DNA from 2 places in the Phycicoccus mangrovi genome. Region 2 is predicted to be linked to the other one. Evidence: riboswitches for the same ligand, from Rfam matches in the RefSeq annotation. Region 2 holds a riboswitch; the other holds the start of a gene.
The links. Region 2 has a riboswitch for S-adenosylmethionine ahead of metX (homoserine O-acetyltransferase MetX). Riboswitches for the same ligand answer to the same signal wherever they lie in the genome.
Positions count from the first base shown of each region.

Region 1: another riboswitch for S-adenosylmethionine. It lies ahead of KMZ30_RS20170 (aminotransferase class V-fold PLP-dependent enzyme); the one in region 2 lies ahead of metX (homoserine O-acetyltransferase MetX).

Region 1 covers NZ_JAHHWP010000026.1:52,446-58,678, forward strand. The annotation lists gene KMZ30_RS20155 (ABC transporter permease) at 1-307, shown strand, start outside; gene KMZ30_RS20160 (ABC transporter permease) at 304-1,197, shown strand; gene KMZ30_RS20165 (amidohydrolase) at 1,194-2,852, shown strand; SAM riboswitch class IV at 2,935-3,048, shown strand; gene KMZ30_RS20170 (aminotransferase class V-fold PLP-dependent enzyme) at 3,089-4,447, shown strand; gene KMZ30_RS20175 (ferredoxin) at 4,467-4,685, opposite strand; gene KMZ30_RS20180 (NADH-ubiquinone oxidoreductase-F iron-sulfur binding region domain-containing protein) at 4,682-5,944, opposite strand; gene KMZ30_RS20185 (ferric reductase-like transmembrane domain-containing protein) at 5,941-6,233, opposite strand, start outside.
Region 2 covers NZ_JAHHWP010000007.1:75,300-81,532, reverse strand. The annotation lists gene KMZ30_RS04560 (EcsC family protein) at 1-688, shown strand, start outside; gene KMZ30_RS04555 (YkvA family protein) at 720-1,091, shown strand; gene KMZ30_RS04550 (DUF4192 domain-containing protein) at 1,203-2,327, shown strand; SAM riboswitch class IV at 2,413-2,524, shown strand; gene metX (homoserine O-acetyltransferase MetX) at 2,541-3,698, shown strand; gene KMZ30_RS04540 (universal stress protein) at 3,728-4,117, shown strand; gene KMZ30_RS04535 (RNA polymerase sigma factor) at 4,363-5,886, shown strand; gene KMZ30_RS04530 (transglutaminase TgpA family protein) at 5,963-6,233, opposite strand, start outside.

The DNA.
Region 1 (6,233 bases), on a different contig from region 2:
CACCTTCACCCGGGTCACGCTGCCACTGGCGCGCCCCGGCATCGTCGCCGGGACCGTCCTCGTCTTCATCCCGCTCATGGGCGACTACGTGACGGCGACCGTGCTCGGCGGCGCGAAGGGCAACATGGTCGGCCAGCTCGTGGCCAGCCAGTTCCAGACCGCGCAGAACTGGGCGCTCGGGTCGGCGATGGCCGTCGTGCTCGTCGTCGTCATCACCCTGACGGTCGCCGTCATCGCGGGGCTCGTGTGGCTCGTCGGGCTGCCGCTGCGCGCCCGCCACCGGCTCGTCCTCGAGGAGGTCGCGTGAGCACCGAGGTCCGCGAGGTCCGCCCCGACGGCCCGCCGCCCCCCGCGCCCCGACCGCGCTCGTGGACCGACCGCGCCCTCACCGTCGTCGGCGTCCTCGTCCTGCTCTTCCTCTTCGCGCCGATCGTCGTGGTCGTCGTCTACTCGTTCAACGAGGGCCGGCTCCTCATCGCCTGGGACCACTTCGGGTTCGGCTCCTTCCGGGCCCTCGTCGACCGGCCGGCCGTCCGCGGCGCCGTCGTCGTGTCGCTCCAGGTGGCCGTGCTGTCCTCGCTGCTGGCGACGCTGCTCGGGACGATGGCCGGGGTGGCCCTCGCGCGCCGGCCCGGGCGGTGGACGTGGTGGTTCATCGGCCTGCTCCTGCTCGTCTCGGTGACGCCCGAGATCGTCGACGCCGTCTCGCTCCTGCCGTGGCTGGTCTACCTCGGGTCGGACGCCGGGCTCACGGTGTTCAACGGCGGCATCGTCCGGCTCGTCGTCGGCCACTCGCTCTTCTCGACCGCGGTCGTCGCGTACATCGTCCGCGCCCGGCTCGTCGGGCTGGACGAGTCGCTCGAGGAGGCCTCGGGCGACCTCTACGCGCCGCCGGGCCGCACCTTCCGGCGGGTCACCGTCCCGCTCGCGATGCCGGCCGTCCTCGCGGGCTACCTGCTGTCGTTCACGCTCAGCCTGGACAACACGATCGTCTCGGCGTTCGTCCAGGTCTCCGGCACGACGCCGTGGCCGGTCTACGTCCTCTCGGCGCTGCGCTCCGGCCTGCGCCCCGAGATCGCCGCCGTCTCGACGGTGATGCTCGTCCTCACCCTGCTCGCCCTCGGTCTCGTCGCGTGGGTGCTCCGGCGCTCGGGCGACTCGGCCACCGACATCGCACGCACCATGGGAGGTGGATGACCGTGGTCGACATGGTCTTCTCCGGCGGACCGGTCTTCACGTCGCGGGCGGTGCGCTCGCGCCCGACCGCCGTCGCCGTCGACGACGGGCGCGTGGTCGCCGTCGGCCACGAGGAGGTGCTCGACCTCGCGACGTCGAGGACCGAGCACGTCGACCTGCGCGGCCGGATGCTCCTGCCCGGCTTCCAGGACGCGCACGTGCACCCGGTGTGGGCCGGCGTCGACATGCTGCGCTGCGACCTCACCGAGCTCTCGAGCGCCGACGCCTACCTCGAGCGGATCGCCCGCTACGTGCGCGAGCACCCCGACGAGGAGTGGGTGCTGGGCGCCGGCTGGTCGATGGCCGCCTTCCCCGGCGGCACCCCGACCGCGGCGGCCATCGACGCCGTCGTGGGGGACCGGCCGGCCTTCCTGCCCAACCGCGACGGGCACGGTGCGTGGGTGTCGTCGGCGGCGCTGCGGCGGGCCGGCATCGACCGCGACACCCCCGACCCGCGCGACGGGCGCATCGAGCGCGACGCCGACGGCCACCCGACCGGCACGCTGCACGAGGGGGCGATGGCCCTCGTCGGCGGCATCGCCCCGGAGACGACCGACGACGAGCGGCTCGAGGGGCTGCTGCGCGCCCAGGCGCACCTGCACGCGCTCGGCGTGACGGCCTGGCAGGACGCGATCATCGGCGACTACGGAGACGGCGGGAACCCGGCGCGGGCGTACCGGGCGGCCGACGAGTCCGGGCGGCTGACCGGCCGCGTCGTCGGGGCGCTCTGGTGGGACCGCAACACCGGGCTGGAGCAGGTGCCCGACATCATCGAACGGCGGGGCGCCCTGTCCACGAACCGGTTCCGCGCGACGAGCGTCAAGATCATGCAAGACGGCGTGCCCGAGAACTTCACCGCCGCGATGCTCGACCCGTACTGCGACGGCCACGGCCGGTACACCGACAACTCGGGCATCTCGTTCGTGCCCGTCGAGACGTTGATGCCCGCCGCGGTGCAGCTCGACGCCGCCGGCTTCCAGCTGCACTTCCACGCGATCGGCGACCGCGCCGTCCGCGAGTGCCTCGACGCCGTCGAGGGGGCGATCGCCGCCAACGGACGCCGGGACGCGCGCCACCACATCGCCCACGTCCAGGTCATCCACCCCGACGACGTCCAACGCTTCCGGGAGCTCGGGGTCGTCGCCAACCTTCAGGCCTTCTGGGCCGCGCTCGAGGCGCAGATGGTCGAGCTGACCATCCCCTTCCTCGGCGAGCCGCGCACCTCGTGGCAGTACCCGTTCGGCGACCTGCACCGCTCCGGCGCGACGCTCGCGATGGGCTCCGACTGGGCCGTCTCGACCGCCGACCCGCTCGCCGCGATCCACGTCGCGGTGACCCGGCAGATCCCCGAGGCGCACCGCGAGGGCGAGCCGGAGCACCCGGTGTTCCTGCCCGAGCAGCGGCTCGACCTCGCGACCGCGCTCACCGCGTACACCGCCGGCTCGGCGTTCGTGAACCGGCACGAGGGGACCGGCAGCATCCGGGAGGGTGCGCTCGCCGACCTCGTCGTCCTCGACCGCGACCCGTTCGCCGGGCCGCCCGAGGAGATCGGGGCGACGCGGGTGCTGCAGACCTTCGTCGACGGCCGGCGCGTGCACGCCGCGGACGACGCCTGAGACCTCCGGGGGCGGCGGGCCGTCCCACGTCGTGGACCCGGGATGACGCGCCGCGGACGCGTTCGTCACACTCGTCGGCGTAGGTCATGAGTGCCAGTGACAAGCCCCGGCTCGCTGGCCGGCAACCCTCCTCCGCGGTGGGGTGCCCCGGGTGACGACCTGGTCGGCGCCGCAGCGGCGTCGGCAAGCGCGGATCCCGGGTGTCCCGAGGGTCCACGAGGCCCTCAGGAGCCCCGATGTCCACGCACCACACCGCCCTCGTCGCCGCCGGCCACGCCGGCCCCTCCCTGCTGACCCGGTCCCTGCCCGCCGTCGTCGCGCCCGACCCGGTGCCCGTCGTGTCCGGGTCGCTCGTCGAGTACGCCCAGCTCGACCACGCCGCCTCCACCCCGGCGCTCGAGTCGGTGGTCCGTGCGGTCGCGACGGCCACCCGCACCTACAGCTCGGTGCACCGCGGCACCGGATGGCTCTCGCGGGTGACGAGCGCCCACTACGAGGCCGCCCGTGACGAGGTCGCGCGCTTCGTCGGGGCCCGCGCCGACGACCTCGTCGTCCTCGTGCGCACCACGACCGAGGCGACCAACCTGCTCGCCCGCGCGCTGCCGCCGCAGACGCCGGTCGTCGTGTTCGACACCGAGCACCACGCCTCGCTGCTGCCGTGGCCGGCCGCCTCCACGCACCGGCTCCCGGTGCCCGCCTCGCCGGAGGAGGCGCTCGGCCGCCTCGAGTCGACACTCGCCGGCCTCGCGGGCGGGCCGACCCCGCTCGTCGTCGTCACCGGTGCGTCGAACGTGACCGGCGAGCTCTGGCCGGTCGAGCGCCTCGTCGCCGTCGCCCGCCGGCACGGCGCCCGGGTGTTCCTCGACGCCGCGCAGCTCGTCGCGCACCGGCCGGTCGACCTCTCCGCGCTCGACGTCGACTGGGTCGCGTTCTCGGGGCACAAGCTGCACGCCCCCCACGGCGCCGGCGCACTCGTCGGGCGGGCCGACTGGCTCGACGCCGCCGAGCCCCACCTCGCTGGTGGAGGGGCCAGCGCGGCGGTCTCGGCGGAGGGCGTCACGTGGGCCACGGGCGCGGCGCGCCACGAGGGCGGCAGCCCCAACGTGCTCGGGGCAGTGGCGCTCGCCGCCGCGTGCGCGGCGCTGCGCACCCACCGGGCCGCGGTCGAGGCGCACGAGGCGCGGCTCGGGGCCCGGCTGCTCGAGGGGCTCGCGGGCATCCCCGGTGTGCGCGTGCACTCGCTCTTCGGCGCCGACCACCCGCGGGTTCCCGTCGCGGCCTTCACCGTCGACGGCCTCGACAGCCACCTCGTCGCGGCGGCGCTGTCCGCCGAGCACGGCATCGGGGTGCGCGCGGGCAAGTTCTGCGCGCACCGGCTCGTCGACGCGCTCCTGGCCCGGGACGGCGACGGCGCGGTGACGGCGGTCCGGGCGAGCGCCGGCCTCGCGACGACCGACGAGCACGTCGAGCGGCTGCTCGCCGCCGTGGCCGCGCTCGCGGCGGACGGGCCGGGCGTCGCGTACGTCGAGGAGCCGGGGCGGGGCTGGGTGCCGGCCGACGACCCGCGCGACCTCGACGTGTCGCTGCCCTGGTGAGCAGGGGTCCGGGTGCGGCTCAGCGGCGCACGAGGTGCAGCGCGCGCCGCGGGCAGGCCGTGACCGCCTCGCGCGCGAGGGTCAGCTGGTCCTCGGCGACCGGACCGAGGACGACCGGGTAGCCCCACTCGTCGAGCGCGATCCGCTCGGGCAGCAGCTCGGCGCACAGCCCGCGGGCGCGGCAGTCGGGCCAGTCGACCCGCAGCTCGTGGCCGCCCTCCGGCGTCGGGGCGCTCATGCGACCCTCACCGGGACGTCGGCCGTGCAGCCGCACGCGCCGACCAGGTGCTCGTCCACGCGGTCGGCGAGCGTCGTCAGGAGGCTGCGGACGAGCCGCGAGGTGCCGTCCGGGTGGGCGCAGGCACCGCGCCCGGTCACGAGGCCGGTCAGCTCCTGCACCCGGCGTCGGGTGTCGGCGCCCTCGGCGAGCCCGCGCATCTCCTCGGCGAGGGCGGGCAGCCCGTTGCGGCAGGGGCCGCAACGGCCGGCGGTCTCGTCGGCGAGGTAGCTCGTCCACTGCGCGGTGCGCGCCACCGGGCACGACCCGTCGGCGAGCGAGACGACGGCACCGGCGCCGAGGCTCGCCCCGAGCGAGCGCAGGTGCGCCTGCGACCACGTGAGGGAGGGCAGGTCGCGCGGGTGCAGCCACGCCCCGTGGAAGCCGCCGACGAGCAGCGGCGCGGCGAGGGCGGCGGCGTCGAGCACCTGCCACGCGCGGGCCCCGTGCTCGACCTCGACGACCGTCGCGACGTCGATGCGGCCGCGGTGGTCGGCGGGCCGGGTCAGGGTGAGGAGCGTCGTGCCCGGCTCGTCGGCGGTGCCGAGCTCGGCGTACCGGCGGGGGCCGACGAGCGCGGCCGCGGCCAGGTGAGCCCACGACTCGGCGTTGGACAGCAGCGTCGGCCGGCCCTTGTGGCCGTCGACGGCCTCGGGCGCCCACGCGGTGACCGGCAGCCCGGGGCGGCCGGCCATCAGCTCGAGGACGGCGCGCGCCTGACCGGCGACGAAGCGTCCCTCGGCGACGTGGGTGGTCCACGTGACGCGCGAGTCGCCGCGCTCGCCGACGGCGTCGAGCACGGCCCGGCCGATGAGGGGACGGTCCTCGGAGGTGACCACGTGCACCCGGCGCGCGCCGAGCGCCCGGGCCGCGAGCTCCGCGCCGTCGAGGACGAGGTGCGGGACGATGCCGAGCAGCGCCTCGTCCTTGGCGCTCGCGGGCTCGCCCTCGGCCGCGTTGACGACGAGGACCGGGCGCCGCGACGGGCGCAGGCCGCGTCCGTCGGCGACGGTGCGCAGCTTGCGCGCCAGCGGGAAGCCGGCGCCGCCGCGCCCACGGACCGACCCGGACTCGGCGAGCCCGACGACCGCGTCGAGGTCGAGCCGCGGCAGGTCACCGAAGCGCGCGCGGTGGGCGCGCAGCGAGAGGCCGTCGTCGACGCCCGAGAGCAGGAGCGGCCCGGGGCGGACGTGGACGCGGGCCGGCGGACGGATGGTCATCGACGGCCCCCGTCGACGGTGAGGGTGCGGACGGGGGAGGGGGCGACCCGGCGCTCGCCGCGGCTCCGGCGCCGCGCGAGCAGGACGGCGACGACGCGCCCGAGGACGGCGACGACGACGGCCGCGACGCAGGCGGCGGTGATGGCGACCGACCACCCGAGGGCGGCGTCGGTGCCGATGCCGAGGCCGTGGACGACGCCGGCGACCCACGCCGCGTACGTCGTGAGGTGCAGGACGAACCAGAGCCGGTGGGGCAGGCGGGAGCGGGCCAGCGAGGTCGCGACGACGA
Region 2 (6,233 bases):
CCGTTCCGCGCTCGAGCGCGCCAACGACCCGAAGGCCGACGACGGCGTCCTCGGGCGCCAGGCGGTCCGCGTCGTCGACCAGATCCTCGACGTCGGCATCGACGGTCGGGGGCCCTTCGACTCCGCGGCGAAGACCGCCGACGCCGCGCTGCGCTCGGCCGGTGGCGACGTCGAGAAGGCGGTCGACGGCATCGTCCGCTCGCACCTGCGGCTGGCCGGCGCCGAGGGCTTCGTCACCGGCCTCGGGGGCTTCGTCACGCTGCCGATCGCCCTGCCCGCCAACGTCGTCGCGTACTACGCCCTCGCCACGCGGATGACCGCGGCCATCGCCCGGGTGCGTGGCCACGACATCGCGCAGCCGCAGGTGCGGGCCGCGGTGCTGCTCACCCTCGCCGGCGCCGACGCCGACGACCTCCTCGCCAAGGCCGGGGTCGCCGCCCCGGTCGGCGGCTTCGCCAACCTCGCCGCCCAGCGCCTGCCCGGCCCGGCCGCGATGGTCGTCAAGAAGGGCGTGTTCTTCAAGCTCGTCGCGAGCTCGGGCAAGGGCGTGCTCTCGCGCTTCGGCCGCGGCGTCCCGGTCGTCGGCGGCGTCGTCGGCGCGGGGGTCGACGTCGTCCTGCTCCGCCGCCTCGCCAGCGACGCCAAGCGCGAGTTCCCGGCGGTCGCCGGGCGCATCGGCCCGGCCTGACCCGCGACCCCAGCGACCCCAGGAGGAACCCATGGCCAAGGCCCGCACCCTCGCCTACGTCGGCGCCCTCGGGCGCGCCATCCGCCTCGCGACCAAGGACGGCGGCCCCTCGCTCGGCGAGCGCGCCTCCGCCGTCCCGCGGATGGTGACCGCGATCCGCTCCGGCGAGTACACCGGCACCTCGATGGGCAAGCTCGGCCTCGTCGCGGCCGGAGCCGCGTACGTCGTCTCGCCCGTCGACCTGCTGCCCGAGGCGGTCCTCGGCGTGCTCGGCCTCGCCGACGACGCGATGGTCCTGGGCTGGGTCGCGACGACCCTCGTCGAGGAGACCGAGAAGTTCCTCGAGTGGGAGCGCGAGACCGGTCGCGGCCCGCAGACGGTGCCGGGGGACGTCGTCCGCTGACACGGGGTCCGGCGCGTCCCGGTCGTCCACAGGCGCGGCCCGGACGGCGCGTCGTCCACAGATCGCCGCCGCCCCCTGTCGCGGCCGGTCCCGGGGCGGCAGCGTGGCCGCATGAGCGAGACCACGACCGTCCACGGGCCCGACGAGCTGCTCGCCGTCCTGCCCTACCAGCTCGGCTACCACCCGACGCGCAGCGTCGTGGTCGTCGCCCTCGACCGCCGGCGCCGGGTGCACTTCACCGCCCGGGTCGACCTCCCACCCGAGGACCACGTGGTCGAGACGGTCGAGGCCCTCCTGGGTCCGGTGCGGCGTGAGCTCGACGGACCCGTCCTCCTCCTCGGATACGAGGACGAGCCCCACGCGAGCGACCCGCTGCTGCTCGCCCTCCTCGAGGCGCTCGAGTCGCACGGCGCCGAGGTGGCCGACGTCGCGGTGGTCCGTGGGGGACGGCGGTACTCGCCGGTCTGCGAGCGCGTCTGCTGTCCTCCGGAGGGGGTGCCGCTGCCGGACCCGCACGCGGTGCCGGCGGTCGCCGAGCTCGTCGCCCGCGGCCTCGCGCCCCTGGCCGACCGGTCGGCGGTCGACGGCCTCGTCGCCCCGGACGCGGAGCAGGCGTCGGCGGTAGGAGCCTGGCTCCCGCTCCCGGCGCTCGACCGCCGGTCCCGCCGGGGCAGCGCCCGCGTGCGGCGCGAGGCGGTGCGCGCCTGGGCGCTCGTCCTCGCCCGGCCGGAGGCGGTCGGCCGGCGTCGCCACGAGCCCACGCCGGAGGTCCTCGCGCGGGCGGTGGAGGGGCTGCGCGACATCGGCCTGCGCGACGCCCTGATCGCCTGGGTCGCACCGGGGGTGGTCCCCCGCGGGCTGCTCGACGCGGTGGTGGTCGCCCTCCTCGAGCGGCACCTGCCGCGCTGGGCGGGGATGGGCACGTGGGCCCACGTGGACCGCGAGGTCGAGGGCCGCCGCGAGCTGCTCGAGCGCCTGCTGGCCCTGGCCCGCGCGGTCCCCGACGAGCGGCCGGACGACGCCGCGGCGGTGTGCACGACGGCGGCACAGCTGGCCTGGCAGCTCGGCGACGGCGCACTGGCGCGAGCCGCCCTCGAGCGCGCCCTGCGCGTGGAGCCGGGCTACCGGCTCGCGCGGCTGCTCTCCGGGGTCGTCGAGCACGGACTGCGTCCCGAGACCCTGACGCGGGCCGGTGAGGCGGCACCGGGGGCCGGGCGGCTGCGGCGGGCCGGGTGACCGCGCATGGGCGAGGTGGGGGAGCGGTGTTCGGCTGTCGGACGACCACCGGTGTCCGCGGGTGCCTCCCGGTACCATCGGGGCAGGTCATGAGTCCCAGTGCCAAACCCCGGTTTGCTGGGCGGCAACCCTCCTCGCGGTGGGGTGCCCCGGGTGATGACCCGGCCGCGGCGCAGCCCCCGCGGCAAGCGCGAGTGCCGAGGAGTCCCATCGATGACCGCCACCCCGACCCGGTCGACGGGCGCCGTCTGGCGTCCCGGCGACCCCGTCGGCGACCGTCGCTTCGCGTCGGTCGGCGACCTGCCGCTCGAGCGAGGGGGCGTCCTGCCCGGGGTGACCCTCGCCTACGAGACGTGGGGGACCCTCTCCCCGAGCGGTGACAACGCCGTCCTCGTCGAGCACGCGCTGACCGGCGACAGCCACGTGGTCGGTGCGGCGGGGCCGGGGCACCCCACCGAGGGCTGGTGGCCGGGGCTCGTGGGCCCCGGGGCGCCGCTCGACACCGACCGATGGTTCGTCGTGGCCGCCAACGTCGTCGGGGGCTGCCAGGGGAGCACGGGCCCCTCGTCGACGGCACCCGACGGACGGCCGTGGGGCGGACGCTTCCCCTTCGTCACCATCCGCGACCAGGTCGCGGCGGAGGCCGTCCTCGCCGACCACCTGGGGATCGACGCGTGGGCCCTCGTGCTCGGCGGCTCGATGGGCGGGATGAGGGCGCTCGAGTGGGCGACGTCCTTCCCGGCGCGGGTGCGGCGCGCCCTGGTCCTCGCGTCGACCGCGGCCGCGACGGCCGACCAGGTGGCCTGGTGCCAGCCGCAGCTGCTCGCCATCCGGCACGACCCGGACTACCAGGACGGCGACTACTACGACACCGGCCGCGCCCCGCTCACCGGGCTCGGCATCGCCCGGCGGATCGCGCACACGACCTACCGGCACGAGAGCGAGCTCGACGCGCGCTTCGGCCGCCGGCCACGGGCCGGGGAGGACCCGCTCGGCGGCGGTGGGCGCTACGACGTCGAGAGCTACCTCGACCACCACGCGACGAAGCTGGCGCGCCGGTTCGACGCCAACAGCTACCTCGTGCTGTCGGAGGCGATGAACAGCCACGACGTCGGCCGCGGGCGCGGCGGGGTCGCGGCCGCCCTGCGCGCCTTCCCGGGCCTGCTCCACGTCGCCGGGGTCAGCACCGACCGCCTCTACCCGGTGCGCCTCTCGGACGACATCGTGCGGGCCCGGCCCGGCACCCGGTCGAGCACGATCGAGTCCGACCAGGGCCACGACGGGTTCCTCACGGAGGTCGCGCAGGTCGGGGCGCTCATCCGCGCCGTGCTTGCGGCGGAACCCGACGCCCCCTGCGGTACGGTCGACTGACTGACCGCAGCAGCGCCGAGGAGGACATCGTGACGATCGTCGTTGGCTTCGTCCCGACGAAGGAGGGGCGGGCCGCACTGGCTCGCGCGGTCGAGGAGGCGAAGGGGCGGGGGAGCCGACTCGTCGTCATCAACTCCCACCGGGGAGGCCTCGACGACGAGACCGCGCGCTCCGCCGAGGAGGAGCTGCGCCGCGCCACCGACGAGATGACGGCCGCCGGCGCCGACATGGAGGTGCGCCAGCTCGTGCGCGGGAACGAGCCGGCGGAGGACCTCATCGCGGTGGCGAACGAGACCGGAGCGGACCTCATCGTCATCGGCCTGCGGCGGCGCACGCCCGTCGGCAAGCTGATCCTCGGGTCCAACGCCCAGCGCATCCTGCTCGACGCGCCGTGCGCGGTGCTCGCCGTCAAGGGCTGATCCGGCCCGGTTCCGCTGTGCCGCAGGGCCCGCAGGGGCGCTGCGGGGGTGCGTCGTCCCGGCGACCGACCGGGTGGATGTGGGCGTTGGGGCCGAGCAAAGTTATAATGGTAGAGCGCACCGGGCCGGATGGGGTCGAACCGATCAGCCGGAGCGCCACTCCCCGGACCCTCACCACCGCAGCACCGGCTCCTCCGTGTCCCGGTCCAGCGGTTCTCCGCGACGAAAGGTAGTCGGTGTCGCCTGTGTCCTCGAAGCCCTCCGAACCGAGCACCCTCCCCCCCGAGTTCGCCCACGAGGCGCTCCAGAACCTCGTGCGTGCGGGGCGGACCAACGGGTCGGTGAGCGGGACGCAGGTCGCCGAGGCGATGCGCGCCGCCGACGTCACGCCGGCCCGCGGTCGGGTCGTCCTGCGCGCCCTGGGTGACCAGGGCATCGAGGTCCGCCACGACGACACCGCCGGTGTCGCCGCGGCCGCGACCCGCACCGCGAAGAAGACCTCGACGGCGACGACGAAGAAGGCCGCCGCGAAGCCGGCCGCCAAGAAGGCCGCCTCCGACGGCGCGGCGAAGAAGGCCGCCGCCGCCTCGACGACGAAGAAGGCCGCGTCCGCCGCCGCTGCCCCCGCGAAGAAGGCCGCGCCGGCGAAGAAGACGACGGCGAAGAAGGCCGCGGCCGGCGACGCCCCCGCCGAGGACGCTCCCGTCGACCTCGAGGACGAGCTGGCCGCCGAGGACGAGACGAGCGACGAGTCGGGCGAGGCCACGGCCGCCAAGCCGGAGGGCGAGACCGAGGACGCCGGCTTCGTCATGACCAACGACGACGACGACGCCCCGGCGCAGCAGGTCGTCACCGCCGGCGCGACCGCCGACCCGGTCAAGGACTACCTCAAGCAGATCGGCAAGGTCGCCCTCCTCAACGCCGAGCAGGAGGTCGAGCTCGCCAAGCGCATCGAGGCCGGCCTGTTCGCCGAGGAGCAGCTGAACTCCGGCGCGAAGATCGACATGAAGCTCAAGCGCGAGCTCTGGTGGATCGCCCAGGACGGCAAGAAGGCCAAGAACCACCTCCTCGAGGCCAATCTCCGCCTCGTCGTCAGCCTCGCCAAGCGCTACACCGGCCGCGGCATGCTCTTCCTCGACCTCATCCAGGAGGGCAACCTCGGCCTCATCCGTGCGGTCGAGAAGTTCGACTACACCAAGGGCTACAAGTTCTCGACCTACGCGACGTGGTGGATCCGCCAGGCGATCACCCGCGCGATGGCCGACCAGGCCCGCACCATCCGCATCCCGGTGCACATGGTCGAGGTCATCAACAAGCTCGCCCGCGTGCAGCGCCAGATGCTCCAGGACCTCGGGCGCGAGCCCACCCCGGAGGAGCTGGCCAAGGAGCTCGACATGACGCCCGAGAAGGTCGTCGAGGTCCAGAAGTACGGCCGCGAGCCCATCTCGCTGCACACCCCGCTCGGCGAGGACGGCGACAGCGAGTTCGGTGACCTCATCGAGGACTCCGAGGCGGTCGTCCCGGCCGACGCCGTGAGCTTCACGCTGCTCCAGGAGCAGCTGCACAGCGTCCTCGACACCCTCTCCGAGCGCGAGGCCGGTGTCGTCTCGATGCGCTTCGGCCTGACCGACGGCCAGCCGAAGACCCTCGACGAGATCGGCAAGGTCTACGGTGTGACGCGCGAGCGCATCCGCCAGATCGAGTCCAAGACGATGAGCAAGCTGCGCCACCCGAGCCGCAGCCAGGCGCTGCGCGACTACCTCGACTGAGGTCCGCCGCACCACGACGACGGGGCCGCCTCCCACCCGGGAGGCGGCCCCGTCGTCGTGTGCACGGGGTCGAGGATCAGCCGACCGGGGTGCGGTCGTCCTCGCGGTCGAGCGCGGCGTCGTCGTCGCGGCGCCGTCCCGGCAGGCGCAGGGCGTCTGCCCACTGGCGGCGCCCCTCGGCCGGGAGCAGCAGCGCCCGCAGCCGGTCGCCCCGCCGGCGCCGGCCCAACGCCGCGCGCCACACCGTGCGGGCGTCGTCGGCGACGTCGGGCACCGGCGCCCCGGGCCGGGCGTAGCGGGCCCGCTCGAGCGCGTCGACGACCCGGTCGAGCGCCGCGTCCTCCTCG